DNA from 4 places in the Rhizobium sp. R693 genome. Region 1 is predicted to be linked to each of the others. Evidence: predicted binding sites of a transcription regulator. Region 1 holds the regulator's gene; each other region holds the start of a gene.
The links. The regulator PhoB, encoded in region 1, activates phosphate uptake and scavenging genes when phosphate is short. The targets are predictions, from matches to a motif close to TGTCATNNANCTGTCAT.
Positions count from the first base shown of each region.

Region 2: ATY79_RS03830 (DUF1045 domain-containing protein) is a predicted target of PhoB. The motif match lies at 4,585-4,601, and genes of this name have one in related genera.
Region 3: ATY79_RS17835 (1-acyl-sn-glycerol-3-phosphate acyltransferase) is a predicted target of PhoB. The motif match lies at 4,979-4,995, and genes of this name have one in related genera.
Region 4: ATY79_RS18155 (DUF2794 domain-containing protein) is a predicted target of PhoB. The motif match lies at 4,124-4,140, and genes of this name have one in related genera.

Region 1 covers NZ_LOKY01000012.1:6,985-14,559, reverse strand. The annotation lists gene ATY79_RS11965 (substrate-binding domain-containing protein) at 1-258, shown strand, start outside; gene pstC (phosphate ABC transporter permease subunit PstC) at 408-1,889, shown strand; gene pstA (phosphate ABC transporter permease PstA) at 1,886-3,208, shown strand; gene pstB (phosphate ABC transporter ATP-binding protein PstB) at 3,223-4,038, shown strand; gene phoU (phosphate signaling complex protein PhoU) at 4,082-4,795, shown strand; gene phoB (phosphate regulon transcriptional regulator PhoB) at 4,832-5,515, shown strand; gene ATY79_RS11935 (GcrA family cell cycle regulator) at 5,614-6,147, opposite strand; gene ATY79_RS11930 (aspartate aminotransferase family protein) at 6,576-7,575, shown strand, end outside.
Region 2 covers NZ_LOKY01000002.1:208,672-216,246, reverse strand. The annotation lists gene ATY79_RS03850 (response regulator) at 1-1,091, shown strand, start outside; gene ATY79_RS03845 (HEPN domain-containing protein) at 1,564-2,499, shown strand; gene mnmD (tRNA (5-methylaminomethyl-2-thiouridine)(34)-methyltransferase MnmD) at 2,669-3,385, opposite strand; gene ATY79_RS03835 (FAD-dependent oxidoreductase) at 3,384-4,562, shown strand; gene ATY79_RS03830 (DUF1045 domain-containing protein) at 4,676-5,398, shown strand; gene puuE (allantoinase PuuE) at 5,498-6,421, shown strand; gene uraD (2-oxo-4-hydroxy-4-carboxy-5-ureidoimidazoline decarboxylase) at 6,421-6,918, shown strand; gene ATY79_RS03815 (nucleotidyltransferase family protein) at 6,973-7,263, shown strand; gene ATY79_RS03810 (HepT-like ribonuclease domain-containing protein) at 7,260-7,575, shown strand, end outside.
Region 3 covers NZ_LOKY01000023.1:30,405-37,979, forward strand. The annotation lists gene atpA (F0F1 ATP synthase subunit alpha) at 1-335, opposite strand, end outside; gene ATY79_RS17820 (F0F1 ATP synthase subunit delta) at 335-895, opposite strand; gene ATY79_RS17825 (DUF4345 domain-containing protein) at 1,156-1,545, opposite strand; gene ATY79_RS17830 (primosomal protein N') at 1,624-3,840, opposite strand; gene ATY79_RS17835 (1-acyl-sn-glycerol-3-phosphate acyltransferase) at 3,989-4,936, opposite strand; gene ATY79_RS17840 (tyrosine recombinase XerC) at 5,079-6,014, shown strand; gene ATY79_RS17845 (TraB/GumN family protein) at 6,096-7,175, shown strand; gene ATY79_RS17850 (cytochrome b/b6 domain-containing protein) at 7,172-7,575, opposite strand, start outside.
Region 4 covers NZ_LOKY01000023.1:94,135-101,709, reverse strand. The annotation lists gene acnA (aconitate hydratase AcnA) at 137-2,827, shown strand; gene ATY79_RS18160 (thioredoxin family protein) at 3,060-3,797, shown strand; gene ATY79_RS18155 (DUF2794 domain-containing protein) at 4,163-4,564, shown strand; gene ATY79_RS18150 (GNAT family N-acetyltransferase) at 4,571-5,128, opposite strand; gene ATY79_RS18145 (Bax inhibitor-1/YccA family protein) at 5,239-5,967, opposite strand; gene ATY79_RS18140 (ABC transporter permease) at 6,147-7,575, opposite strand, start outside.

The DNA.
Region 1 (7,575 bases):
GTTGCGACCGTCAACGGTATCGTTCCGTCGACCGAGACCATCTCGAACGGCACGTACCCCGTTTCCCGTCCGCTGTTCTTCTACGTCAAGAAGGCACACCTCGGCGTCATCCCGGGCCTGAAGGAATACGTCAACTTCTTCGTTTCCGACCAGATGATCGGCCCCGACGGCCCGCTCGCTGAATACGGCCTCGTCGCTGCGCCGGATGCAGAGCGCGACGCGATCCGCAAGAGCGTTGAAGACGGCAAGACCATGTAATGACCTTTGGCGGCGCGATCTTGATGATCGCGCCGCATTGCCTTGTCTGCGCCATCGCGGACGGCATTTGAAATTCTCCATGATTGGGAGCCGGATCGGTCCGCCTGCCGTTTCCGCTTTTGAGGTCAGAGGGCCTGGGGACCTTACGAATGAGTACATCCGTCATACTCCTGTGCCTCGTGGTGTTGGGCGCCGTTGCCTTTCTGGCAGCCCGCAGCCGCGCTACGGCACTTGTTGGAGGCAAGTCCTCTGCGCTGCATTCACGACCGGGCTACTATGGTGCCTATGCCGCCATCTGGGCGATCTTGCCGGCCCTGATCGTGCTTTGCGCCTGGCTGGCGATCAGCCCTTCCATCATTGAATCCTCGGTACGCGGCGCTTTCCCGGATGAAATCAAAGCGCAGCCTACTGCGCAGCAGAATTTGAACTACGGTATGGTCAGCGCGATCGCGCGTGGCCTGCCGATGCTCACTGCCGATGAGATCATCGGCGCTGCCAGCGATCCGGCAGGCCTCCAGGCAAAGCTTGCTTCGAAGGGCGTTCCGCTCGCCGGTCAACCGCAGCCCTACATGATCGTGGCAGCACAGAAGCTGAATGCCGAATCCGGCTCCAGCCGCCTCGTGATGACGGCGATCGTTCTCGTTCTTGCGGTAGCCGGCGCATTCTACGCGCTCCGGGAAGTCGCGCCGCGGTTCCGGGCACGAAACCGCGTCGAGCGCGTCATGCTCTGGGGTCTCCTGTTGGCATCGTCGATCGCCATCCTGACGACGATCGGTATCGTTCTGTCGATGCTGACGGAGGCAGCCCACTTCTTCGCGGCCGTTCCTGCCGCAGACTTCTTCTTCGGAACGGTGTGGGATCCGCGCTTTGCCGGCGCTGGCAGCTCGTCCTTCGGGCAGTTCGGCCTGATCCCGCTGTTGCTCGGCACGCTCTATATCGGCTTTGTCGCAATGCTGGTCGCGGTGCCCGTCGGCCTCTTCGCGGCAATCTACATGGCCGAGTACGCTGCTCCCAGGGTCCGGTCGATCGCCAAGCCGCTGCTCGAAGTCCTCGCTGGCATTCCAACGATCGTTTACGGCTTCTTCGCCCTTGTCACCGTCGGCCCGTTCCTGCGCGACCTGTCTTCGCAGGTGAGCGGCCTGCTCTCCGGCAACTATACGAACTTCATTCAGGCGCAGAGCGTCCTGACGGCGGGTATCGTCATGGGCATCATGCTGATCCCATACGTTTCGTCGCTGTCGGACGACATCATCACCGCCGTGCCGCGTGCACTCCGCGATGGTTCGCTCGGTCTCGGCGCGACGCGCTCGGAAACGATCAAGAAGGTCGTGCTTCCCGCAGCGCTGCCCGGCATCGTCGGTGCGCTTTTGATGACCGCATCGCGAGCCATCGGCGAAACCATGATCGTCGTATTGGCGGCGGGCGTTGCGGCGCGCATCCAGCTCAATCCGTTCGAGCCGATGACGACAGTGACGGTCAAGATCGTCAACCAGCTGACCGGCGACCTCGAGTTCACCTCGCCGCAGACGCTGGTCGCCTTCGCCCTTGGCATCACGCTGTTTTGCATCACGCTTTGCCTCAACATCTACGCGCTCTACATCGTGCGCAAATACCGGGAGCAGTACGAATGACGGATATTGTTTCTCCGGTTCAGGGCGTTGTCGTTTCGAAGGCGCCTGAACGTCGTGATATCGGCCTGAAGCGCCGCTATGCCGCTGAACGCCGGTTCCGTGCCTATGGCATAGCCGCGATTTCCTTTGGCCTGATCTTCCTGGCGATCCTGCTGACGAGCATCATCAGCAAGGGCTATACGGCCTTTCAGCAGACGGCGATCACGTTGCCGATCGAATTCAGCGAGAAGGTACTTGATCCGAACAACAAGCGAGCGGCTGACCCGTCCGTTCTGGTCGCTGCGAACTACCCGGTTCTCATCCGCGACGCGATGATCAAGGCACTGAACCTCAATGCGTCGAGCCGTCCGGATGTCCGTGACGCGACCGCGATGGTTTCCAAGGGTGCGCCGATCCAGTTGCGTGACATGGTCGTTGCTGATCCGTCGTTGATCGGCAAGACCGTCAATGTAACGCTGCTTGCCGACGCCAACATCGACTCTGCCAACAAGGGTCAGATCGACCTCAAGGTCGACGAAAAGAACCGCAAGGTGAACGATAAGCAGGTTGGCTGGATGAACCAGCTGGCCGAGAGCGGCGCCCTGCACAAGAAGTTCAACACCGGCCTTTTCGTCAACGGCAACTCCAGCCGTCCTGAGGCCGCGGGCCTCGGCGTCGCGCTGATTGGCTCGCTCTACCTGATGCTGATCGTGCTCGTTCTCGCGCTGCCGATCGGCGTTGCCGCGTCGATTTACCTTGAAGAGTTCGCCCCGAAGAACAAGCTTACGGACCTGATCGAGGTGAACATCAACAATCTTGCAGCCGTTCCCTCGATCGTCTACGGCCTGCTCGGTCTAGCCGTCTTCATCAACTTCGCAGGCCTGCCGCGCTCGGCGTCGCTGGTCGGCGGTCTCGTGCTGACGCTGATGACCTTGCCGACGATCATCATCGCCACTCGCGCAGCGCTTCGCGCCGTGCCGCCGTCGATCCGGGCGGCTGCCCTAGGCCTCGGCGCCTCCAAGATGCAGATGGTTTTCCACCACGTGCTGCCGCTGGCGATGCCCGGCATCCTGACCGGCACCATTATCGGCCTGGCGCACGCGCTCGGCGAGACCGCGCCGCTCCTCCTGATCGGCATGGTCGCCTTCGTTGCAAACGCTCCGGCAACGCCGATGGAGCCTTCGACGGCCCTGCCTGTGCAGGTCTATATGTGGGCCAACGAAGCCGAGCGCGCCTTCGTCGAGCGCACGTCGGGTGCCATCATCGTCCTGCTCCTGTTCCTGATTGTCATGAACTTCGGAGCCATTCTCTTGCGTCGTCGCTTTGAGCGCCGCTGGTAAACGGAGTAGACATTATGAACATGTTGACGGAAGCAGCAGTTGAGAAAGCGGTTGATCAGAAGATGAATACCATTCCCTACAAGATGATCGGCCAGGACGTCTCGGTTTATTACGGCGAGAAGCGCGCGCTTTTCGATGTGAAGCTGAACATCCGCGAAAACACTGTGACGGCCCTCATCGGACCATCGGGCTGTGGCAAGTCCACGTTCCTGCGCAGCCTGAACCGTATGAATGACACGATCGACAATTGCCGCGTGACCGGCAAGATCACGCTCGACGGCGAAGATATCTACGATCCGGATATTGACGTGGTGGAACTCCGTGCCCGTGTCGGCATGGTGTTCCAGAAGCCAAATCCGTTCCCGAAGACGATCTACGAAAATGTGGCCTACGGTCCGCGTATCCACGGTCTCGCCAGGTCGAAGGCCGACATGGACCAAATCGTTGAGCTCAGCCTACAGCGCGCCGGTCTGTGGAACGAGGTGAAAGATCGCGTTCATGAAGCCGGCACTGGACTTTCCGGTGGTCAGCAGCAGCGCCTCTGCATCGCCCGCGCTGTTGCCGTCAGCCCGGAAGTGATCCTGATGGACGAGCCGTGCTCGGCACTCGATCCGATCGCCACGGCAAAGGTCGAGGAACTGATCCACGAACTCCGCGAGAACTACACGATCGTCATCGTGACGCACTCGATGCAGCAGGCCGCCCGCGTTTCGCAACGCACCGCCATGTTCCACCTCGGCAACCTCGTCGAGGAGAATGATACCGACAAGATGTTCACCAACCCGGACGACCCGCGCACCCAGGACTACATCATGGGCCGCTTCGGTTGATCGGTCGCTTTGGTAGCACTCACGATATTCAAGGATGAGCCCTATGGCATCGACACATATCTTTTCCGCGTACGACGATGATTTGAAGTTCCTGTCCCGCCGCATTTCGGAAATGGGCGGTTTGGCCGAGCAGATGGTCTCGGATGCCGTTCGCGCCCTCGTCAACGGCGACACGGCTCTCGCCCAGAAGGTCATCTCCGACGACGTGATCCTTGACCACGCCGAACGCGAGATCGGTGACAAGGCGATCGTCACGATTGCGCGCCGCCAGCCGATGGCAGCCGACCTTCGTGAGATCATGGGCTCCATCCGCATCGCGGCGGACCTGGAGCGCGTCGGCGATCTTGGCAAGAACACTGCCAAGCGCGTTATTGCTGTCCAGAGCGCCGGCGTGCCGCGCAAGCTCGCACGCGGCCTCGAGCACCTCTCGGAGCTCGCGCTGGTCCAGCTCAAGGAAGTGCTCGACGTCTACACGAGCCGCGCTGCTGACAAGGCAAAGTCGATCCGTGAGCGCGACGAGGAAATCGACGCGATGTACACCTCGCTGTTTCGCGAGATGCTCACCTATATGATGGAAGATCCGCGCAACATCACCAGCTGCACGCATCTCCTGTTCTGCGCCAAGAACATCGAGCGCATCGGCGACCACGCCACCAATATTGCCGAAACCATCTACTACATGGCCACCGGTGCCCAGCCGGAAGGCGAACGTCCGAAGGACGATACCGCCAACACCGTCGGCGCAGTCACTGAATAATCGCTCCGCGACCGCGCCCCCAGGAGACCGAAACGAATGATCCCAAAAGTAGCTGTCGTTGAAGACGAAGAAGCACTGAGCGTGCTTCTTCGCTATAACCTTGAGGCTGAAGGTTTCGAGGTCGATACCATCCTGCGCGGCGACGAAGCCGAGATTCGGTTGCAGGAACGGACGCCAGACATCCTGATCCTCGATTGGATGCTGCCTGGCGTATCTGGCATCGAGCTCTGCCGTCGCCTGCGTATGCGGCCGGAGACCGAGCGCCTGCCGATCATCATGTTGACGGCCCGCGGCGAGGAAAGCGAACGTGTTCGCGGCCTCTCCACCGGTGCCGACGATTACGTCGTCAAGCCGTTTTCGACACCGGAGCTGGTTGCTCGCGTCAAGGCGATGCTTCGCCGTGCCAAGCCGGAAGTGCTCTCCACGCTACTAAAGTGCGGCGATATCGAGCTCGACCGCGAGACGCATCGCGTTCATCGCAAGAGCCGCGAAGTCCGCCTCGGTCCGACCGAGTTCCGGCTCCTCGAATTCCTCATGGCGTCCCCTGGCCGCGTCTTCTCGCGCTCGCAATTGCTTGACGGCGTCTGGGGTCACGACATCTACGTCGATGAGCGTACTGTAGACGTCCATGTCGGTCGTTTGCGCAAGGCACTGAACTTCTCTAACATGCAGGACGTCATCCGCACGGTTCGCGGCGCCGGCTATTCCATGGAAGCCTAAGCTTTCCCCGGAAAGCCAGCGCGACTTTCATAAAATTTCACAAACGAAAAACGGGCCCGCGAGGGCCCGTTTTCTTTGGTCCTTATCCGGCTTCCGGGTCAAGCGACCCGGTTGGCAGCCTTGCGGCGCTCGTTCACCGGCTGATAGGCCATGCGTTGATGATACGTGCAATAGGGGGAGTTGTCCGGAGACTCGCAGCCGCAGAAGTGGAAATCATCTTTCAGCGGGTCGCCGACCGGCCACTTGCAGGTGCGTTCGGTCAGTTCAGTCAGGCCGAGGCGGCGCGAAATCGGAACGACGACGTTTGCGGCCGGACGATACCGGACTTCCTCGATCGCATCGATCTCGATTTCTTCCTTGAGCATAGTCGCACCCTGCTGGCGGGCGACGGTGCGTGTGGCGACGCGAGACGCATAGTTCGGAGCGCGGGGCGCGGATGTCGTGCGCTTGGGCGTTCTGACAGTCGTTGTCGTGCCCCCGGCCTTGGCGCGGCCAGGCAAACTCAAACGGTGGACTTTGCCAATGACAGCGTTACGGCTTACACCGCCAAGTTGTGCCGCGATCTGGCTGGCGCTAAGCCCTTCGGACCACAGCTTCTTCAGTTTTTCAACGCGCTCGTCTGTCCAGTTCATGCCCCTGTCTCCGCCTTATTAGCGTTGGTGTAGGCAGAATCCTTCACCGTTGCCCTGGACGTATCCAAGGCAAGAAACGCCTGCTCGATTTTGGTGACTAGTTCCGCCGCATGCAGTCTAGTAATTGAGTTTTAACCTAGTGTGAGGCTGACTCCGTGACAAGAGTCGGTTGAATCTCGGCGAATCGAATTTCAAGTTTTCCCCAACTTGCTGGGTGTGAGAGTCATTTTTGCAACATTAGTTGTTGATAGGTCTGCCGCCTTCGGATGGCAGCTTGACGCGTGCTGGAAAACCTCAGTTTTGTTGACATTGCAGTGCGAAAAGTAAATAGTGCTGCTTGCCGCCGAAAGGCGGCATTTTTAATTTCCGGACACTGCGTTCCTTAGCCGGAGTCCGCCCGCTGATGGTTATTGACAGGAGATCGCGCCATGGCTGAAGCCGCGCTTTACGACACCTACTCTCGTGCCCCGCTGCGGTTCGAGCGAGGAGAAGGCGTGTGGCTGATCACCGAAGCGGGCGAGCGATATCTTGATTTCGGCGCAGGCGTTGCCGTGACTTCCGTCGGCCACGGCCATCCGCATGTGGTGGGCGCGCTGAAGGAGCAGGCCGACAAGGTCTGGCACCTGTCCAATATCTACGAGATTCCTGGCCAGGAAACGCTCGCGAAGCGGCTCACCGAGGCGACGTTCGCCGATAAGGTGTTCTTCACGAACTCCGGCGCGGAAGCTCTGGAATGCGCGATCAAGACCGCGCGCCGCTACCAGTTTTCAAAGGGGCATCCCGAGCGGTTCCACATCATCACCTTCGAAGGTGCCTTCCATGGCCGCACGCTGGCGACGATCGCTGCCGGCGGCCAGGAGAAATATCTCGAAGGCTTCGGTCCCAAGGCTCCTGGCTTCGATCAGGTTCCGTTCGGCGATCTCGATGCCGTGCGCGCCGCTATCACAAGCGAGACGGCCGCTATCCTCATCGAGCCTATTCAGGGAGAAGGCGGCGTTCGCCCGGCGACCAACGAGTTTCTGAAGGCGCTCCGCGCAATCTGCGACGAAAACGGCCTGCTGCTGATCTTCGACGAAGTGCAAACGGGTGTGGGCCGTACGGGCAAGCTCTTTGCGCACGAGTGGTCCGGCGCCACTCCCGACATCATGGCAGTGGCCAAGGGTATCGGCGGTGGCTTCCCGCTCGGCGCCTGCCTTGCGACGGCAGAGGCCGCTTCCGGCATGAAGGCTGGCACGCATGGCTCCACCTATGGCGGCAATCCGCTTGCCATGGCTGTGGGCGGCGCCGTGCTCGACGTGATCCTCGCGGAAGGCTTCCTGCAGCAGGTGCGCGACGTCTCGCTGGTCTTCCGCCAGGGGCTGGCCTCGCTCAAGGATCGCTATCCTGATATCATCGAGGACATCAGAGGCGAGGGGCTGCTGCTTGGCG
Region 2 (7,575 bases), on a different contig from region 1:
CGCAGATAGACGCGTCCTCTACACGTCGTCACGAAGGAACAGGCCTCGGCCTTGCCATCACGGCAGGGCTGGTCGACCTGTTTGGTGGCTACCTCGAGGTGGACAGTCAGCCGGGTGAGGGCTCGGTCTTTACCGTGAACCTGCCTTTCGTCGTGGCTGCGGCGCGGCTGGCGCCTAAGCCGTTGCCGGTCAACGTGAGGGGTGCCCATGTTCTCGTCGTCGACGACAATGCGGTCAACCGACAGATTCTGACCGAGCAATTGGCTCTTTGGGGCTTCGATGGCGCCGCCGCCGAAGACGGGCCCGCGGCCTTTGCAATAATCGAGGCTGCGCACGAGTTTGGTCTAGGGATCGATGCAATCGTGCTGGACTATCAGATACCGGGCATGAATGGCGCCGAGATTGCGCGGAAATTGCGTACCGACAGCCGCTTCGAGCGTCTGCCGATTATCTTTTTGACATCAATGGACATTGCCGGGACCGAAAAAGAGTTCGCGGCGCTCAACGGCCAAGCCTATCTGATGAAGCCGGCGCGGGCCAACGTGCTGAGGAACACCATCGCAGACGTCGTGCGTGCAAGCCGGACAAAGCAGGTCGCCGCTGCTGCTATCATGCAGTCTAGCGCGGAAGCGATGCCATCGCCGCTGTCCAAAGCCCAGCCTTCCGAGACGGCGCCGACGGAGTTCATCGACGTGCTGGTCGCGGAAGACAACGAAGTCAACCAGATCGTCTTCACCCAGATCTTGCTGGAAAGCGGTCGTAGCTTTCTCGTTGTCGGCAACGGCCAAGAGGCGGTGGAAGCGTGGCACCGCCACACCCCGCGCATCATCATGATGGATGTCTCGATGCCCGTGATGAACGGCCATGACGCGACGCGCGCGATACGCGATCAGGAGCGCGGGCAAGGCCATCGTGTGCCAATCGTTGGGGTGACCGCGCATGCGCTGGAGGCCGATCGCGACCTTTGCCTGGAGGCAGGCATGGATGATTACATGTCAAAGCCGATCAGCCCGGAGTTGCTCGAAGAGAAGCTGGAGCTGTGGTTGGGCAGGAACGGGCGACAGACGGGTCAGTCGGCGAGCCATCGCTAGAACGGGAAGCTGCAGCCAGACGAGCCCCGCGTGGTGTGTCTGAGGCTCGCCCAAACCATCTTTGAGCTTGCCCGGGCAACTCGGTGCCGCCGAAAACGCGTATATTCGCGAGATCGCTGAATGTGGCGATGCGTTGCGGGTTGCGACGAAGCCGCTGCGCGATCGGGCGAGCGGATAACTACAGTGCCGCCGAAGTTGAGATCCAAGGTTGAGATCCAGGAAGGCGAACAAAAAATCACAGAGGTCCGCAATATTTCGGAGACACGTGAACCGATCCCGCCGAACAGAGCGGGTTTCACGATTGGAAGAGCTTCAGCGCGAGGCCGAGCACAACCCCGACAAAGACGAGTTCGAAGGATAGCAGCCGTTCGCCGCGCTTGCGTCATGATGCCGGACTGCTCGGCATTTGATTGTATTTTCAAGAATATTCCCGTATAACGTTTGGATGCGCAATCATGACGGAGCCGCTAGGATGGATGCGATTCTGACCGAAGGCTTTGACGCGGCTTTGACCCTGACCGACCATATCGAACATCTGCCGGACCGGAAGCGGCGCGAACTGGCGCACATCCTTCAGATCCTGTTTGCCGAGGTCGAACGCTTCCAGTCAAGCAAGCTGTCGGCCAAGCGCCATGCCGGCAAGATTCTGATGGTCCTGCTCTATGGATCTTACGGCCGAGGCGACTGGGTCGAAGATCACTTGAGCGGCTATCGCTCCGACTACGATCTGTTGATCGTCGTCAACAGCAAGTCGTTCGCCGAGGAGCAGGAGCTCTGGGAAGGCATCGAGGAGCGGCTGTTGAAGGAGCAGATCGCCCACCGCATCGACACGCCGGTCGTGCCGATCATCCATACGCTGGCCGATGTCAACGACCAGCTTTCGCGGGGCCGGCCCTTCTTCGTCGACATCGCCAGGGACGGCATTCCCCTCTACGAGACGCCTGGCCATCCGCTGGCCCAGCCGAAGCCCTTGACGGCGAAGGAGAGGCGCGCCGAAGCGCAAAGCTACTTCGAACAATGGCGGCAGTTGTCTGAAGAAGCGTTGAAATTTGCCCAATACGGTCTATCGAATGGCATGTGGCGCGACGGCGCGTTCATGCTGCACCAGGCCACCGAGCGCGCCTATCATTGTGCCCTGCTCACCCTAACCCTCTACAGCCCCAAATCTCATCGTCTCAGGATCCTTCGCTCTCAGGCCGAGGAGATCGACCATCGGCTGATTGCTGCATGGCCGCGTGACAACCGGTTTTCACGGCGCTGCTTCGAGTTGCTGTCGCGGGCCTATGTGGAAGCGCGATATTCGTCGAAATACGCAATCAGCAACGAGGAACTCGCCTGGCTGGTCGAGCGCGTAAAGGCTCTTCAGACTCTCGTGGAAACGGTATGTAAGGAGCGACTTTCCGTGTGAAAGTTAGTCATGACCGGCGTGGCGACGGTTGGTCTGAGCGGCTCGTCATGCGCAGCAGCCAAATGGAAACGCATTGCTCTCAGTATGGCAAGGGTCGTCTTCCAGCATCCGTTTGCCGCCAAACTCCCGCAGAGATCGGGAAAGACCGCCGTTTACGGACGAGCACGAGCTAGGATTTGATACCGCAGAGCATTTCGCGCTTGCCGGCAAAGCCGCTCCGACGCTCGACGACAAAGCCAGCCGCGATCAAATTGCGCCGGACGAAGCCCGCCGCGGCGTAAGTCGCAAAGGTTCCGTTCGTTCTTGTCTTTTCGCAGACGAGGTGCATCAATTCCTCGGACCACATATCAGCGTTGCGCGACGGTGCGAAGCCGTCGAGATACCAGGCATCAAAACCCGCTTCGGCGGCTGCGACTCCGTCTAGCGCGCGACCACAGACGACGCTGAGCGTCGTCTGGCTATCAAGGCTAAGGGATACGGTTCCGTTGGGTGTTTGTGGCCATGCTGCAGCCAGGGTTTGCCGTTCCGCATCGATCTCGGTCCAATGAGACAGCGCTCGGTCGATTTCCTCGCGTTGCATCGGATAAAGCTCGAACGACATGAAGTGCAATTTCTGCCCCGTGCGCCGATTGAGTTTCCACTGTCGCCAGCTTTCGACAAAATTCAGGCCGGTACCGAAGCCGAGTTCGCCGATCAGGAAGTCGCCTTGATCCTGCCAGCGCTGCGGCAGACCGTTGCCGGCAAGGAAGACATGCCCGCACTCAAGCCTACCGTCCGTCTGGCAATAAAAATGGTCGCCAAAGGCCGGTGAATAGGGCATATCGCCGTCGCGCCATTCAAGCGGCTGGTGCGCGCCAGGAGTTTTTTCAGGATCCGTATCTGTCATGACCAAAGCCGATAATCCGGCCTTGTCGTCCGGTCAATCATCGACTTCCCTGCTGATCGTCGGCGGCGGCATCATGGGACTGTGGGCGGCGGTTCACGCGGAGCGTCTTGGCATTGATACATTACTCGTCGACGCCGATCGGCTCGGCCACGGCGCGAGCGGTGGGTTGCTTGGCGCGCTCATGCCGCACATGCCGGACAAGTGGAACGCCAAGAAGCAATTCCAGTTCGATGCGCTGGTTTCGCTGGAGGCGGAAATTGCAGCTTTGGAACAGCAGACGGGCCTTTCCGCAGGCTATCGCCGTTCCGGGCGCCTCATTCCACTGCCGAAGCCGCACTTGCGCGAGATTGCGCTTGGCCATAACCGCGATGCCGACGATCGCTGGATCGCGGGCGAGCGGCGGTTCCATTGGCATGTCCTTAATAGGCTGCCTCAGGAGAATTGGCTCGATGCCACGACTGGCGAAAGTGGCTTCGTGCACGATACGCTTGCCGCTAGGGTTGCCCCCCGGTCGCTGACTGCTGTACTGGCCGCATCGCTGCGCGACGCCCGGCATGTACGGGTTGCCGAACATGTCTCGGTCGAGGATCTCGACTTTGAGCGCAAGGTTGCAAAAGCGACCGCAGGTGACATTGCGTTCGGCCAATGCGTTGTCGCAGCCGGGCACCAATCCTTTCCATTGCTGGGGCGCCACACTGCTGGCCTTGCCAGGCCGCTCGGCCAGTCCGTCAAAGGGCAGGCAGCGTTGTTGAAAGTCGATATAGACCCGTCCATGCCGACGATCTTCCGCGACGGACTGTATATTGTTGCGCATGAGGGTGGCCACGTCGCTGTCGGCAGTACCAGCGAGAATCGCTTCGACGAGCCGCTTTCGACCGATGGACAACTCGATGCGCTGCTTGAGGCAGCCGGACAATTGGTGCCGGCATTGCGGGGCGCGCCCGTGCTTGAACGATGGGCCGGTCTGCGGCCGAAGGCAATCGACCGTGACCCCATGATTGGCATCCACCCCGACCATGACGGATTGATCGCTTTGACCGGTGGCTTCAAGGTCAGTTTTGGTGTCGCCCACCGTCTTGCCGCCGCAGCGGTCGACTTGGCGGCCGATCGCCGGCCGCGTTTTGCTCTGCCGGACAGCTTTCTCCTTGCTAATCACATTCGTGTGGCTTCACGCTAAACGTGAATTAGCATTTCCTGCCTTTCGTTAATCTGTCATGCAAATCACCTATCTGCTAGCGCGACCGCGGCGCCGACGGATGGCCGCGCCGTATGTTCGACGGAGGAAATCGCATGCGCTATGCCATCTGCTTTACGCCCGCTGCGAGCGACCCGCTCTCGCACGTGGCCGCAAATTGGTTGGGCCGGAATGTGTTTTCCGGGGAGATGGTCGAGCCGACCGCCATCCGTGGACTGAGCATCCACGAAATTGCCTTCCATACAGCCATGCCGCGCCGCTACGGCTTTCACGGTGTTCTGAAGGCGCCCTTCCGCCTTGCCGCCGACATGTCGGAAGCGCAACTTTTGCGTGATCTCATGCGCTTCGGCGGCACGCTTTCGCCGTTCCAGATCAGGAAGCTGGAGGTCGCGCGGTTCGGCGGCTTCTATAGCCTCGTTCCGTCGATGCCCTGCGAGCATCTTCACTATCTCGCCTGCGCCGTTGTTCAAGAGTTCGATCGTTTTCGTGCGCCGTTGAGCGAGGCGGAAATCGAGCGTACGGATCCCGGCGGTCTGTCGGCGGCGCAGTTCACGAACCTGCATCGCTGGGGAAGCCCCTATGTTATGGACGAATTTCGATTCCATATGCCGCTGACCGGCCCTGTCAGTCAGTGTGACATGCCTAGGGTGGAGCAGGCGCTTCGCAATGTCTTCGAGCCGATGCTTGCCAATCCTATCAAGGTGGCGAATGTCGCTCTGATGATCGAAGAGGGGAATGGCGGGCCGTTTCGCGTGCATTCGCTGCATCCGATGGGCAAGGTCAGTGCCCGGCGGGATCGTGTGCCTGCATTTGCCTAAGGCTTTGTGCCGTAAAGGCGAAACTCTGTTGCGTACTTTCCGTCTCGACATTCCCTCGCTGGATGCTACCGTTTCGCCGACTTTCAGGAAGGTGATTTCATGGTATCCGAGACTTATCCGCGCAATCTGACCGGTTATGGACGCAATACGCCCGATCCGAAGTGGCCGGGCGACGCGCGCGTCGCCGTCCAGTTCGTTATCAATTACGAGGAGGGTGGCGAGAGCTGTGTCCTTGATGGCGATCCGGCTTCCGAGAATCTGCTGTCGGAAATCGTCGGTGCCGCGCCTTGGCCGGGCCAGCGCAACCTCAACATGGAATCGATCTATGAGTATGGCTCGCGCGCCGGTTTCTGGCGCCTGTGGCGGATGTTCACGGAGCTCAAGGTTCAGGCGACTGTCTATGGCGTGACACTTGCCATGGCCCGCAACCCGGAGGCGCTTGCGGCTATGAAGGAGGCCGGCTGGGAGATCGCCAGCCATGGCTACCGCTGGCTGGAATACAAGGATTTCCAGGAGGACGTCGAGCGCAAGCACATCCAGGAAGCGGTGCGCCTGCACACGGAACTGACCGGCGAGCGGCCCTACGGCATGTACCAGGGCAAGCCCTCCGACAACACGCTGCGCCTCGTCATGGAGGAGGGCGGGTTTCTTTATTCCTCGGACTCTTATGCCGACGACCTGCCGTTCTGGGTCAAGGGCATCGACGACAAGCCGTTCCTGATCATCCCATATACGCTTGAGACCAACGACATGCGTTTCGCCACGCCGCAGGGCTTCAACTCGGGCGATCAGTTCTTCACCTACCTTAAGGATGCTTTTGACACGCTCTATGACGAAGGTAAGGCGGGCAGCCCGAAGATGATGTCTGTCGGCCTGCATTGCCGCTTGGTCGGTCGACCCGGCCGCGCGGCGGCGCTGAAGCGCTTCATGGAATATGTGCTGAAGCATGACAAGGTTTGGATCCCAAGGCGTCTCGAGATCGCCCAGCATTGGCATACGCACCACAAGCCGGAGACGATCTGATGCTTTCGCGTGACGAGTTCGTATCGCGCTACGGCGGTGTTTTCGAACATTCGCCGTTCATTGCCGAGCGTGCCTATGACGATGGTTTCGTCGGAGATGAATTGACGGTGGATCGTGTGCATACGGCGCTCGTCGCCATCTTCCGGGCGGCGAGCCCGGAGGAGCGGCTGGGCGTACTGCGCGCCCATCCCGATCTTGCAGGACGCCTTGCGGTAGCCGGCGAACTCACCGAAGACAGCAAGAAGGAGCAGGCAGGCGCCGGGCTCGACCGGCTGAGTGCGGAGGAACATGCCCGTTTCACCGAGCTCAATACGGCCTACGTCGAGAAGTTCGGCTTTCCCTTCATCATTGCGATCAAGGGCTTGAACAAGGACGATATCCTGGCAGCCTTTGAAAAACGCATCGACAACACGCGCGACGAAGAGTTCGAAACGGCCACCGCTCAGGTCGAACGTATCGCGTTCCTGCGACTGGAAACGATGTTGCCGGGGCGCTGAGACAGCGTTTCCGTGGTACTTTTCTCTTTTGCGCCCGTGACTTATAGTTGCGTTATGAAGCCCTCAGAAGCGTTGGAGAAGAACAGGCAGGCGATCCGCGAAGCGACGAAGCGCTTCAACGCGGCGAACCCGCGTGTCTTCGGTTCGGTGGCGCGGGGTGAAGATCGGCCGGACAGCGATCTGGATATTCTGGTGGATACGTTGCCGGGCACGAGTCTATTCGATCTCGGCGGGTTGCTGGAGGAATTGAGGGAGACGCTCGGTGTAAAGGTCGATCTTGTAACACCCGGAGGGTTGCCGGACAGGATACGCGAACGCGTTCTTTCGGCGGCGATCGCGGTATGAGCGTCGAACGGCTGGTGGAGTACATCGATCGCATGCAGCAGGCTGCCGAGCAGGCACGTGCGCTAACCGACGGTATGACCGAAAGCGCCTTTCTGGCGGACCTCAGAACCCAACTGGCTGTGACGATGTCGCTGGTCCTTTTAGGCGAGGCGGCGGCTCGTATTGGCATGAACCAACCAGATTTCATTCGCGATCATCCCGAACTTCCTTGGTCAAAGATAAAGGGAATGCGGAATCTAATTGTGCGCGACTATTACCGTGCGGATCTTTCGGCCATTTGGGGCACCGTCAGATGCGACCTGGCGGACCTTA
Region 3 (7,575 bases), on a different contig from region 1:
CCGAGAGCGTCAACAACGCGGCCAAGCAGCTCCGGACCGACCGGAACGTCAACGATGGCGCCGGTCCGCTTGACGGTGTCGCCTTCCTTGATGTCGCGGTCCGAACCGAAAATAACAACACCGACGTTGTCCGATTCCAGGTTCAACGCCATACCGCGGATGCCACCGGGGAACTCGACCATTTCACCTGCCTGAACATTGTCCAGACCGTAAACGCGAGCGATACCGTCACCGACGGAGAGAACCTGACCGACTTCCGAGACTTCTGCCTCTTTGCCGAAGTTTTTGATCTGGTCTTTGAGAATTGCGGAAATTTCCGCCGCGCGGATATCCATCAGCCGACCTCTTTCAATGCAAGCTTAAGGGTAGAGAGTTTCGTACGAAGAGACGTATCAATCTGACGGGACCCGACCTTCACGATCAGACCACCAAGAATTGACGGATCAACCGTGACGGCAATCGCCACGTCTTTGCCGGTGACGCCCTTGAGCGCCGCCTTCAATTCGGTTTCCTGCGCCGCAGTCAGCGCATGGGCCGAGGTGACCTCGGCGGTAATTTCGCCACGCTGGTTTGCGGCAATGATGCGGAAGGCCTTGATCATGCCCGGGAGGGCAAAGAGGCGACGGTTGCGCGCCACGACCTTCAGGAAATTTGCGAAGAAGCCGCTGATTCCAGCCTTCTCGCTAATGGCGACAATCGCCTTGAGCTGGTCGTCGGCCGAAAAAACAGGGCTCGAAACGAAACGCTTCAGGTCGTCGCTCTCGTCGAGCATCGCCTGGAACCGATCGAGGTCCTTGGTGACGCTTTCAACGGCGCCCTGCTCGAGCGCAAGCTCGAACAGCGACGAGGCATAGCGCTCTGCAACACCAGAAGTAAGCTGGGATGTGTCTGCCACTGGCCCAAATTTCCCTGATTTCAACTCAAGAATCCGGTCCCCGGCGGGCGCCTGACCTAGGATCTTGAATTCGTTATGATTTCCCCCAGAAATCGCAAGAGAAGCCTCTTGCTTCTTCCGAAATTCGGGGTCCGTCTAACATAGGATGTTCGGACTCGCAACACGCGTAACGCCCGAATACGGCTTTCGCATCGATTTCTAACGCAAAAATGCTCAAAGCCCAGAAACAAAGAGCCTGAACCGAGTGATATCAGCTCAACTCAAGCGGAAAAGAAACCGAAAACATAGGCGAGCGGAAGCGCCGCCAGAACGATCTGCGCAACCAGAAGTAAGTAGTTGAGAATAGTGCTCCCCTTATCTGACAGGAGCGAGATGATGCGCGCAAATGCAGCCATGGCGAACGAGGCGCCGAGCGCCATGTAGATCCAGTTCTGTGCCAACATGATGGCCGAGAGACCGAAGCCGAGATAGAAGCCACCGACGGAGCGCTGCTCGGCATAGCCGTCGCGCCGGCCCTCACGCGGCATCGAGCCAAACAACCGCATCGCATAGCCCGGCGCGAACATGATGACAAAGCCCGCCAGTGCCGTGAAAGCGGCTGCCGCGAAGGCGAGCTGTTCACCCAGTTCCGTTGGAAAATAAAAGTCCATTCGACCGCCCCGAATCCCCTGCTTCGCCGTCCTTATGGCATGATTGTGGTGCGACGCAAAAGCCCACCAGGAAACGATCTACAGGAAGCTTTGCGGGTCCACGTCGAGCTGCACATGTACCGAGCCGCGCTCCTTGGGCGCCTGCGCAAGCATCGCCCTGAGGAACGCCTGCATGTCGGAGTTTCGCCGTCCATGCACGAGGAGGCGGAAGCGATAGCGACCTCGCACCAGCGCAAGCGGCGCTTCCGCAGGACCCAGCACGGAGATGCCGGAAACGTTGGGCGCGGCGTTCCTGATTCCACGAGCATGGTTTTCCGCGTCGTGGCGCGTGTCCGCCGAGACGATGACCGACGCCAGCCGTCCGAACGGCGGCAGGATGGCACGCTCCCGCTCGGCGATCTCGCGCTCGTAGAAGGCGCTCGCATCACCCGACACGATCGCCTGCATGACGGGATGTTGCGGTTGGTATGTCTGAAGGAGGCCGTGGCTCTTCAAGCCGGTACGGCCAGCGCGGCCCGTCACCTGCGACAGGAGCTGGAACGTGCGTTCGGCAGCGCGCGGGTCACCGTTGGCTAAGCCGAGATCAGCATCGACGATGCCGACCAGCGTCATCAGCGGGAAGTTATGCCCCTTGGCGACGAGCTGTGTGCCGATAACGATATCGGCTTCGCCCTTGGCGATGGCCTCGAGCTCGAGGCGCAACCGCTTGACGCCGCCCATCATGTCGGACGAGAGCACGATCGTCCGTGCCTCGGGAAAGTGACGCTCCACCTCTTCAGCGATACGCTCGACGCCGGGGCCACAGGCAACAAGGTGATCGAGGGTTCCGCATTCGGGGCAGGCTTCCGGCGTGCGCTCGGCATGGCCGCACTGATGGCACTGCAACTGTTTCTTGAAGCGATGCTCGACGAGCCAGCTGGAGCACTGTGGGCACTGAAAGCGGTGACCGCAAACCCGGCAAAGTGTCAGCGGCGCATAGCCGCGCCGATTGAGGAAGAGAAGCGCCTGCTGCTGCTTCTCGACCGTCTTGCCGATCGCACGGATGAGAACGGGCGAGAGGAAACCGCCGCGCTCGGGCGCGTGGCGGCGCATGTCGATGAGATGCAGATCCGGCAACGCCGCGTCACCGAAGCGGGTCGGCATATGAACGATGTTGTAGCGGCCGCTCTGGCCGTTGACCTGGCTCTCGACCGAGGGCGTGGCGGAAACCAGAACCACGGGGAAATCGCCAATGCGGGCGCGCACAACTGCCATGTCGCGCGCATTGTAATAGACACGGTCTTCCTGCTTGTAAGCCGGATCATGCTCTTCATCGACGATGATCAGACCAAGATCCTCGAACGGCAGGAACAGCGCCGAGCGCGCGCCGGCCACGACACGAACCTCGCCCGTGACGGCCTGGCGCCAGACTTTCTCGCGGGTGCGTGGCGCCAGATCGGAATGCCATTCGGCGGGCTTGGCGCCGAAGCGATCCTGAAAACGCTCCAGAAAGCTCGCTGTCAGCGCGATCTCCGGCAACAGGATCAGCACCTGCTTGCCACGCTTCAGTGTTTCCGCAATGGCCTCGAAATATACCTCCGTCTTGCCCGAGCCGGTCACGCCGTCGATCAGCGAAACGGCGAATTCACCCTTTCGAACTTCGGCAAGAATCTCGTCCGCCGCCTCCCTTTGCGGGCCTTCAAGGCGCGAGGTCACGAAATCGGGATCGGGCTTTGCCACCACTGGCGGCGGCGGCAGGAACACCGTCTCGAAAACCCCCTGGCCGACCAGGCCGTCGACGACGCTGGTCGACACACCGGCGGCATGGGCAAGCCCGCTTCGCGTCCAGGATAGGCCATCGCCGGCAATATCGAGCACACGGGCGCGCGCTGGCGTCATCCGCTCCGGTGCGCCGCCGACGAATCGCAGTCCCTCCACCATCGGCTCCGGCTCGAAGGCATTTGGCGCGCGCAACGCCATTCGCGCCACGAGCCCAGGCGGCGACAGCGTATAGCTCGCAACCCAATCGATGAAGTCGCGCATCTCCTTGGTCAGAGGCGGGCAATCGAAGACATGGCTGATCGGCCTCAACTTCTTGGGATCGACCCCATCCTCGCCGCCGTCCCAGACGACGCCGATCACCTGCCTTGGGCCAAGCGGCACCTGTACGACCGATCCCGGCTCGGCCGCCATACCCTCCGGCACGGCATAGGAGTATGGCTTCGGCGCAGGCATGGGAACGAGCACCGGAACCGTGCGGTTTGCCGGCGGCGTCTCAAACAGCGCTCCAAAGAGATCGGACGAATCTGTGCTCATCGGGCGAGACCATGCCCGGATCGGCGCAAAAAGAAAACCTGTAAGGTCATCAACACCAATTCGAAAGATCCAGGCGGACCGAGCGCAGGGACCGGTAATTCTGGGCAAACATCGAGCGGAGCAGCATGCCTTGCCTTAGCCGATCCGATCAGGGAATTGAACGGGCGCTCGCCGGTTCCGCCTCTGCCGGCGGGACCAACGGCACGAATTGCGCATCGCCGTCAGCGTCGAGCACATGCACGGTATGGTCCTCCAACGCCTTGGTCACCTCGTTGATATCGCCGTCGAGATGCTCCACCGGAATCAGATTGCCAACCACGAAGTCGAAACGGTCGCCCCGCTTGTTCAGAAGCTCGTGAAACACCGTCATGTCCCGAAGCTCGGTCGACCACTTCGCGAACCAGTAGAACAGGCCAGAGTTACGCGCCGTCATGTGCACCGGCAGGATCGGCAGATTGTACTTGCGCGCAAGGCCGACGGCGGAGGTTTTCCACGGACGCTCATTCAGGCGCCCGTTTGCCCAATAGGCGATACGTCCCGAGGGAAAAAGCACCGTTGCCTTGCCTTCCCTGACGGCGTGATTGGTGATCTGCAATGTCTCGCGGGTCTTCAGCTTGCTCTTGTGCTCCTCACGCCACTCGACCGGGATGATGACCTCGGCAAAGCGCGGGTTGACACGCACAGCATCACGGTTCGCAAACACCATCACGTCGGGCCGCTTGTGTTTCAGTAGATCGAACACAGCGACACCATCGGCGATGCCGGTCGGATGGTTGCTGACCAGGATGAAGCCGCCGGCATCAGGAATGCGTTCGCCATGCCTGACATTGATATCGAGCTTCAACAGCTTGCTCATGTATTCGAAACATTGGAAGCCCGGCATGTTTGCAACGTCATTGGCGAAGCTGACCGCCCTGTTGTAGCGCAAGAGAGTGTAGAGGAAGGGGCGCATGACCGGCCAAAGTGGATGCTTCACGATCCTTTGTCCGCGCTCGGCGATCAGCGTATCAACGATATGTCCCGGTTTGCCATGGGAGACGAGGGCGATCGCTTCCGCGAATTGTCCGAAAGCGGTCGTGGGGTGGCGCCGTGGCATGCAAGATCCTGAGTCGTTGGGAAACCAGTTAGGTCGATTATTATGATGGAAACGTGACAGCCACTTGGTCGGTATTAGCAATTCCATAACTATCGTCCCTTCAGAATTGGCAGCCGAATTGGCAAATTCAAGGGCGTGAGACGTGAACGAACTCCTGATCATCGCCGACCCACAACTGATGGCGGAACGAACAGCTTGGCTCGGTAACCTTGCCAACGAAAGGCGTCTATCCGAGCACACGCTCGACGCCTATGAGCGCGACACCCGCCAGTTCCTGACCTTCCTCACCGGTCATCTCGCAGGCCCCGCGACGCTGAAAGATATCCACGCGCTGCGGCCTGCCGATTTCCGCGCATTCCTCGCCGCACGCCGCAAGGAGGGATCGGGCGCGCGTTCGCTTGGCCGCAATCTTGCCGGGCTGCGATCGCTGCTGCGTTACCTCGAAAAGAAGGGGCTGGTGAATGCCGCCGGCGCCGGCGCGATCCGCTCGCCGAAGCAGCCGAAGTCGCTGCCGAAACCCCTGTCCGACAGGCAGGCGATCACAGTCGTCAGTGATGAGGCGCAACTGCACGAGGAACCCTGGATCGCAGCGCGCGACGCCGCCGTCTTCACCCTTCTTTACGGCTGCGGTCTGCGCATCTCCGAAGCGCTCGACCTGACACCCGACGATTTCAACCGTGGCGCGGCCACGTTGCGCATCACCGGTAAAGGCAACAAGACCCGCCTCGTGCCGCTGCTCACCGTCGTCGCCGAAGCGGTTGGGAAATACCGATCGCTGTGCCCGTACCATCTCGACGGCGAGCAGCCTCTTTTCCGCGGAGCGCGCGGCGGAAAGCTGCAGGCCGCCATCATTCAGCGCACCATGCAAAAGATGCGCAGTGCCTTTGGGCTGCCCGAGACAGCGACGCCACACGCGCTACGGCACTCCTTCGCGACCCATCTTCTCGCGGGCGGCGGCGATCTCCGCAGCATTCAGGAACTGCTCGGCCACGCCAGCCTTTCCACCACCCAGGTCTACACGGGTGTGGATTCATCCCGTCTGCTCGAAGTTTACGACCGTGCCCATCCTCGGGCGTAATCTTTTGTTAACGGCTTCTCTTAAAGGAATATCCGCACGCTGAGCGTAGAGCTTAGCGATCACAGTGACCGGAACACCATCATGACGATCTCCATCGGCCACCGCAGCCTGCACATCGCATCGCTGGGCAATCTCCTGCTCTGGCTGATCGCCGCATTTCACATGCTGCTTGCGGCAACGCTGATCGCCGTCCTGTTTTCCGTCTCCCCGGCTGCCGCCGCAGACGACGCCAGCTGCACCGGCCACAATATCCTGACCGATCTGAAGCAGAGCGACCCCGCGCGCTATGCCGAGGTGGTCAAGGAAGCGGATGCCGTGCCGAACGGCAAGGGCATCTTCTGGAAGATCGAAAAGCCAGGCGTGAAACCGTCCTGGCTGCTTGGCAGCATGCATGTCACCGATCCGCGGGTGCTGACGCTCCCGCCGCGCACGCAGGCCGCCCACGACGCTGCCGACGCTATCGTCATCGAATCCGACGAGATCCTCGACGAGAAAAAGGCTTCCGCCGCTCTGCTGATGAAGCCTGAACTGATGATGTTCACCGATGGGACGACGATTGAGAAGCTTCTGTCTCACGATGACTACGTTCGTCTGGAAGACGGCCTGAAGCAACGTGGCATCCCGCTTGCCGCGGTCTCGCGCATGCGGCCATGGATGATCTCGAGTGTCGTTGCCCTTCCCAGCTGCGAAATGGCCCGCAAAGCCAAGGGCGTACAGTTCCTTGACCAGAAGATTGCTGCAGATGCGGTTGCCGAGGGCAAGCAGGTTAAAGGCCTGGAAACACTTGCTGAGCAGCTGCAGGCAATGGCCGAGTTGCCGACCGAATTCCACATGAAGTCACTGATCGAGACGCTGGCCTTGGGTTCCAAGATGAACGACGTGGTGGAAACCATGACCGATCTCTACCTCTCCGGCGATATCGGCATGACCATTCCGATGCTGAAGACCGTTTCGCCCGATGGCGAGGATGAGGACGGCGACTATGCAGCCTTCGAACAGCGCATCATTCTCGACCGCAACAAGGTGATGGCCGAGCGAGCAGCCCCGATTCTTGCTAATGGCAACGTCTTCATGGCCGTCGGCGCGCTCCATCTTCCCGGCGAAGGCGGCGTCATCGAGTTGCTGCGCAAGCAGGGCTTCACGCTGACGGCTGTCAACTAACGCCCGACCGTCATTCGCCTGAGAACATTGGTCTTCCAGTAGAACTGATGGGCAAGCGCGCCAGCAACATGTGCGGTGATTACGGCCCACAGCACCGCCTTGAAGATACCGCCATGAAGCTCGCCGGAAATATCGACCCCCAGATAATACGCCGCCATACCGGTCAGCGGCAGGAGGAAGATCAACAGGTAGAGCGCGATATGCGCGACTTTGGCGCCAATCCGGAATATCTTCGGTTCCGCTGCCGGTTCAGCCGGCGCTCCCTGAATAAGGCGCAGGCAAACACGCAGGATTGCGAGAACGAGAATGCCAATGCCGACATAGGCATGCACGTTGGCAGACGCAATCTGATCGGCCGAGGGGATACCACCCCGGCGGACCGTCCGGTTCCAGGCGTTCA
Region 4 (7,575 bases), on a different contig from region 1:
TGAATTTCATCCTTGCGCCGAACATGGGGCTTCGCTCCACGTGCGGACAGCGGAAATGGCCGTACCCGCATCCTGATGTGCATAAAGTGCATAGGCGTCCGCACGATTGTGTTCGCTATCAGAAACGGGGTCTCTCGTGTCTAAATCTCTTGACAGCTTCAATTGTCGTTCCACGCTCACCGTGAACGGTAAGGACTACGTCTATTACAGCCTTCCCAAGGCTGAGGCGAATGGCCTTCCGGGCGTTTCGAGGCTTCCCTATTCGATGAAGGTTCTGCTCGAGAACCTGCTGCGCTTCGAAGACGGCCAGTCGGTGACCAAGGAGCACATTCTGGCCGTTGCTGAATGGCTCAACAACAAGGGTGCTGTCGAAAACGAAATCGCTTACCGCCCGGCGCGCGTCCTGATGCAGGACTTCACCGGCGTTCCCGCCGTCGTCGACCTCGCCGCGATGCGCGATGCGATGGTTTCGCTCGGTGGCGACCCCGAGAAGATCAACCCGCTGGTTCCCGTCGATCTCGTCATCGACCACTCTGTTATCGTCGATGAATTCGGCACGCCGCAGGCCTTCGCCAAGAACGTTGAGTTGGAATATCAGCGCAACGGCGAGCGCTACCGCTTCCTGAAGTGGGGCCAGCAGGCATTCAAGAACTTCCGCGTCGTTCCTCCGGGCACCGGCATCTGTCACCAGGTCAACCTCGAATATCTCGGCCAGACCGTCTGGACGAAGGAAGAGGATGGCGAGACCATCGCTTATCCGGATACATGCGTTGGCACCGATTCGCACACCACGATGATCAACGGTCTCGGCGTTCTCGGCTGGGGTGTCGGCGGTATCGAAGCCGAAGCGGCCATGCTTGGTCAGCCGGTCTCGATGCTCCTGCCTGAAGTCATCGGCTTCAAGCTCACCGGCAAGCTCAAGGAAGGCGTCACGGCGACCGACCTCGTGCTGATGGTCGTGCAGATGTTGCGCAAGAAGGGCGTTGTTTCCAAGTTCGTCGAATTCTTCGGCCCCGGTCTGGACAACATGCCGCTCGCAGACCGTGCGACGATCGGCAACATGGGTCCGGAATATGGCGCGACCTGCGGCTTCTTCCCGGTTGACGGCGAAACCATCAACTACCTCAACATGTCGGGCCGCACCAAGGACCGCATTGCGCTAGTTGAAGCCTACTCCAAGGCGCAGGGCATGTGGCGCGAAGGCGACGGCTCCGATCTGGTCTTCACCGACACGCTGGAACTTGACCTCGGCGACGTCGTGCCCGCCATGGCCGGTCCGAAGCGTCCCGAAGGCCGCATCCCGCTGGAAAACATCGCCTCCGGTTTCGCCGGCTCGATGGATACCGACTACAGGAAGCCCGGCCAGCTCGCCAACCGTTACGAGGTCGAAGGCACCGACTTCGACCTCGGTCACGGCGACGTGGCGATTGCCGCGATCACGTCCTGCACCAACACCTCCAATCCGTCGGTGCTGATCGCCGCCGGCCTTCTCGCTCGCAACGCCGTCGCCAAGGGCCTGAAGTCCAAGCCGTGGGTCAAGACCTCGCTGGCGCCCGGATCGCAGGTCGTCGGCGAATACCTCACAAAGTCCGGCCTCCAGGCGGACCTCGACAAGCTCGGCTTCAACCTCGTCGGCTTCGGCTGCACCACCTGCATCGGCAACTCCGGCCCGCTGCCGGCGCCGATCTCGAAGACGATCAACGACAAGGGTCTCATCGTTTCAGGCGTTCTGTCCGGTAACCGTAACTTCGAAGGCCGCATCTCGCCTGATGTCCAGGCGAACTACCTGGCATCCCCGCCGCTCGTCGTCGCTTACGCGCTCGCAGGCTCTGTCCAGAAGGATCTGACCAAGGAACCGATCGGCGAAGACCAGAACGGCAACCCGGTCTACCTTAAGGACATCTGGCCGACCTCGCATGAGGTTCAGGACTTCATCCAGAAGTATGTCACTCGCGAGCTCTATGAGACCAAGTATGCCGACGTCTTCAAGGGCGACGAAAACTGGCAGGCCGTCAACGTGCCGGCCGGGCAGACCTACGCCTGGGACGACAAGTCGACCTACGTGCAGAACCCACCCTATTTCGTGGGCATGGGCAAGAAGGGCACGGGCATTTCCGACATCAAGGGCGCGCGCGTTCTCGGCCTCTTCGGCGACAAGATCACTACCGACCACATTTCCCCGGCCGGTTCGATCAAGGCTGCGTCTCCGGCCGGTTCTTACCTGCTCGAGAACAATGTCGGCGTCGCTGACTTCAACCAGTACGGCACGCGTCGCGGCAACCATGAAGTGATGATGCGCGGCACCTTTGCCAACATCCGCATCCGCAATCACATGCTCGGCCCGAACGGCAAGGAAGGTGGCTACACCATCCACTATCCGTCGAAGGAAGAGGAATCGATCTACGACGCGGCCATGCAGTACAAGGCCGAGGGCGTCCCGCTCGTCATCTTCGCTGGTGTCGAATACGGCAACGGTTCGTCCCGCGACTGGGCTGCGAAGGGCACCAATCTGCTCGGCGTGAAGGCGGTCATCGCACAGTCCTTCGAGCGTATTCACCGCTCGAACTTGGTCGGCATGGGCGTCATCCCCTTCGTCTTCGAAGAGGGCACAACCTGGGCAAGCCTCGGCCTGAAGGGCGACGAACTTGTCACCATTGAAGGTCTCGAAAACATCAAGCCGCGTGAAAAGAAGATCGCCAAGATCACCTACGGTGACGGCACGGTGAAGGAAGTTCCGCTGCTGTCGCGGGTCGATACGCTCGACGAAGTGATCTACCTCAACAACGGCGGCATCCTGCAGACGGTTCTGCGCGATCTCGCTGCCTGATTGTTAACAGACTTCCATGACAATGGCCGCCGGAAAGAGATTTCCGGCGGTTTTTGTTTGAACGCGAGGTATCGAATGCCTGCTCACGACGATGTGTTTCGGCTTGGCTTCCACGAAGCTTGGTCTCACCCCTTCGTGACTTTCCGTTTCGATTTAGAACCATTATCTCTACGTTCAGACATCGGAACCTGCGGCGAAGCGAGGCAGTAGGTGCTGAAGAAAAGGTGCATGAATGTCTCCGCGGTTTCTGATTTCTCTGGTTGCAAGTGTGGCGCTTGCCAGCCCACTTTTTGCCCAGGACGCGCCGAAAGGTGTGGTTGAACTCTTCACCTCACAGGGATGTTCTTCTTGTCCTCCAGCCGATGCAGCTTTCCGTAAGCTCGTCGAGGCGGGGGGCGTTATCGCTCTCGCCTATCACGTTGATTACTGGAACTACATGGGATGGGCCGACACGCTGAGTTCCAAGGAAAATACCGAGCGGCAGTATGGTTATGCGCAGTCGATGGGCCGTGCCAACGTCTATACGCCTCAGGTCATCATCAATGGCCGCGACCACGTTGCAGGCGCCGATCTCGGTGCGATCAATAAGAAGATCGATGGCTATGCAGCCGAAGGCATGGGCCTGACAGTGCCGGTGAAGGCTGAGGTGCGCGGCGACCAGCTCGAGATAAAGATCGGGGCAGGACAAGGCAAAGCCAATGTCGTCATGGTCTATTTCAACCGCGAGAAAACCATCGACGTGGAGAAGGGCGAAAACAGCGGCCAGAAGATTGCCTATCTCAACAGCGTTGCCGATGTGGAGACCGTCGGCATGTGGGAGGGCAAGGAAACGAGCTTGACGCTGCCGGCAAGCGTAATGCAGAAGCCGGATCTCGAGGGCTGTGCGATTCTACTTCAATCCTCCACCGCTGATGGTAATCCGTCAGCGATTCTCGGAGCGACGGTTGTCATGGCCGGGAAGAACATCTGACGTTTCATCCGCGTTAGCGGATGGAAAACGGGGCGGCCCGGCTGATCGTATTCGGGGCTGGGGTTAAGGTCGATACGGTCAGCCGGGCCCTTTGGCGCGCTGGCGCCAAACTCGCACACGACCCCTTTGGCAGACCGAATCTGGCAAAAAGATCATGCGTAATTCGTGTGCAACGCGGATCCGAACGGCCCCGCGGCGCAGTCGTGAGGGAATTTCCCTTGCAAATGAGGCGCTGTTTTGACTGAATTGAGGCACGCGGGAGATTGCACAGACTATGATTAATGTGACTGATCGCCTGCTTGCAATTTATATACGCTAAGGCAAACTGTCATTCACCTGTCACAAGCGGAGGCACAGGGAGACTGATGACAGATCAGCAGGATTTGCGGCACGGCGAGAGCCGGTTAGCCGACAGCAGTTCCTCAGTCGTCGTAGATCTCAAGGAATATAAGCAGAGTAGGGACCCAGCGCCGGTCACGTTCCACCGACGCGAGCTCGACGCGATTTTGTGGATTTATGGCCGGATGGTCGGCGAGGGTGACTGGCGTGACTATGCGATCGATCACCTGAAAGACCGTGCCGTCTTCTCGATTTTCAAACGATCGGGCGAACTGCCGCTCTTTCGTATCGAGAAGAATCCGAAGCTCGCCGCCAAGCAGGGTGCCTACTCCGTTATCAATACGCACGGCGTCATCCTGAAGCGCGGGCACGAGTTGCAGCAGGTCTTGAAGGTCTTCAACAAGGTTTTGAAGCTGGTCGAGAAGTAGCTCGGCTCAGGCCTTGAACAGGGTGCCTGGATAGGTCGAGGTGTCGGGGTCCGTCGCAGACCCATCACCCAAGGCGCGCTGCATGATCATCGTATCGAGCCAGCGGCCGTGCTTGTAGCCCGTTCCTTTCAGGCGGCCGGTTTCCTCGAAGCCGAGTGCCTGATGCAAGGCGATCGACGCCGGATGTGCGCCACCGATCACGGCCACCATCTGGCGAAAGCCAAGATCCGTGCAACGTCGGATCAGTTCGGCGAGCAGCAGCCTTCCAATTCCCCTGCCACGTGCTTCTGGCCCCAGGTAGATCGAATCCTCGACCATCCAACGATAGGCCGGCCTCGTGCGGAAGGCCGAGGCATAGGCGTAGCCAAGCAGGCTACCATCCTCATCGATCGCGGCGATATACGGATAGCCCTGGCCGGTGATTGCGGAAAATCGTGCCGCCATCTCGCCCTGTTCAGGCGGGACGATCTCATAGCTTGCGACACCATTCTGAACGGATTCTCGATAGATTGCGGTGATGGTGGGGAGGTCGAATGAAGAAGCGTCGCGGAGGGAGATGGGCATTCAGGCAGCCGGTCGGAAATGACAATGGACTCCTCCAGAAATCACTCTCCGCGTAACCAGGCAACAAAAAAGGCGGCCGAAGCCGCCTTTTTCGATGGCGTTCCTGTTCCTTACTTGCGGTCGCCCATGAACTGCAGGAGGAACATGAAGAGGTTGATGAAGTCGAGATACAGTGTCAGTGCACCCATGATAGCCTTGCGGCCGGCAACATCCGCACCATCGGCTTCGTAGTACAGTTCCTTGATGCGCTGCGTATCGTAGGCGGTAAGGCCCGCGAAGATCAGAACGCCGATCACCGAAACCGCGAACTGAAGCGCGGACGATGCCAGGAAGATGTTCACGATCGACGCGATGATCAGGCCGAAAAGACCCATGATCAGGAACGAGCCCATCGCAGAGAGATCGCGCTTGGTCGTGTAGCCGTACAGCGAGAGCGCGCCAAAGGAGGCCGCGGTCACGAAGAACGTCTGCGTGATGCTCGACTGCGTGTAGACCAGGAAGATGGACGCGAGCGATAGTCCCACCAGCGCGGCGTAGACCCAGAAGGTCGTTTGCGCGGCGGCAACGCTCATCCGGTTAATCCTGAAGCTCAGGAAGAACACGGCGGCCAGCGGTGCAAGAATCACCACCCAACGGAGCGGCGACTGGAAAAGCAATACGCCAAACTGCGTCAGTTGGCCGTCCTGAACGGCGAAATTGAAGCCCAGATAGGCGGCTACACCCGTGATCGCCAGACCCAGCGCCATCAGGTTGTAGACCTTGAGCATATAGCTGCGTAGGCCCTGGTCGATCATCTCGCCAGTCTGTACGCGGCCTTGGTAATTACGAAGGTCAGCCATAGTTTCCTCTTACAAGCTCCGGTGTGGACACGGTGTCGGGCGCAAAAACCCGGGCGCCGCTGCGGAGCCCAGCATGCCTGCAGACAATATGAGCCTTTCGGCTTTCGCAAACAAGGCCCTTGCAACCCGAGATCGGGTTAAATCGCCGTAAGGTGAAGGGAATTTCTCCGTTCGGTCCATCAGAGTTCGCGCAAAACGGGTGCCGCCTTCTGCCCCAGGATGCGCCAAGTGCCGATGAGTCCAATACCGACGGTCAGCACCAGGGCCGTCACGAGCGTCAGGCCGGCGACATCGGGCAGGAAGTGCGAGGAGATGCGCATGATCCGGGTGGTGATGAACCAGGCCGCGACGCCACCGGCAAAGAGCGCAAAGACCGCGGTCGCAGCGCCGAGGATGAGGTACTCGTAGCAGAAGGCACGGATCAGCATTCGCCGCGTCGCGCCCAGTGTCTTGAGGACGACCGCATCGTGGGTACGAGCGCGGTTGCCGGCCGCCAGAGCGCCAGCAAGGACGAGGACCGATGCGATGAGTGCGACCGAGGCGGCGGCGCGGATCGCCGTTGCCAACTGCGCCACCAGGGTATTGACGATGTCGATCGCATCCTTGACCCGCACGCTGGTGATCGTCGGATAGGTGTTTGTCACGGACTTGAGGATCGCGGCCTCCTGGCTGGAGGTCGCCGTCGGGTCGGTGAGCGTCGCCAACCAGGCATGGGGGGCGCCGCGGAACGTATTCGGCGAGAACACCATCACGAAGTTGATGGAAAGCGATTCCCACTCGACCTTGCGCAGGTTTGCGATCCTGGCGGTGATGTTCCGCCCTAGCACGTTGACGGTGACGGTATCGCCGATCTTCAGGCCGAGTTCCTTTGCCTCCTCGGCAGAGAAGGAGACGAGTGGTTCACCGCTGTAATCCTTCGGCCACCACGAACCATCGGTCAAAGATGCATTTTCTGGGATTGCTTCCGAATAGGTGATGCCTCGGTCGCCTCGCAGCACCCATTGGCCGGCCGGCGGCACCTTCCGCTTCGCTACATCCTCGCCGTTAAGCGCGAGGATTCGGCCGCGCAGCATCGGCACCTCGACCAGCTTGCCATCCGGCGAACTGGCTTTGACGACGCTGCGGAATTTCTCGAGTTCCGATCCCTGAATGTCGACGAAGAAGAAGTTCGGCGCCCCAGCAGACATGCGTCCAGTCAATTGTTGCCGCATATTGCCGTCGATCAAGGTAAGGGTCACGAGAAGGGCCAGGCCAAGGCCGAGAGACAGGACGACGGAGGGCGTCAGAGCGCCCGGCCTGTGGATGTTGCCGATTGCGAGCCGCAGGGCTGGCGAATTCACCCGTGGGCTGCGGCGCGCGAGCCAAGCAATGCCGGCTGCGACGAGCCGCAGGATCACGAAGGCAAAGACGATTGCCCCGACAAAGACGATTGCAATGAAGCGATCATAGGCAGTTGCGATCGCGAGCCCGGCGAGGGCAAGCAGAAAGACTGCGGCAAGAAGGATATACGGCCAGGAGGGTAGCCCCCGCGCTTCGAAACCCTGCTCGCGGAAGAGCGCTGTCGCCGGAACCTCGCGGGAGTGTCCGAGCGGCATGATGGCAAAGGCC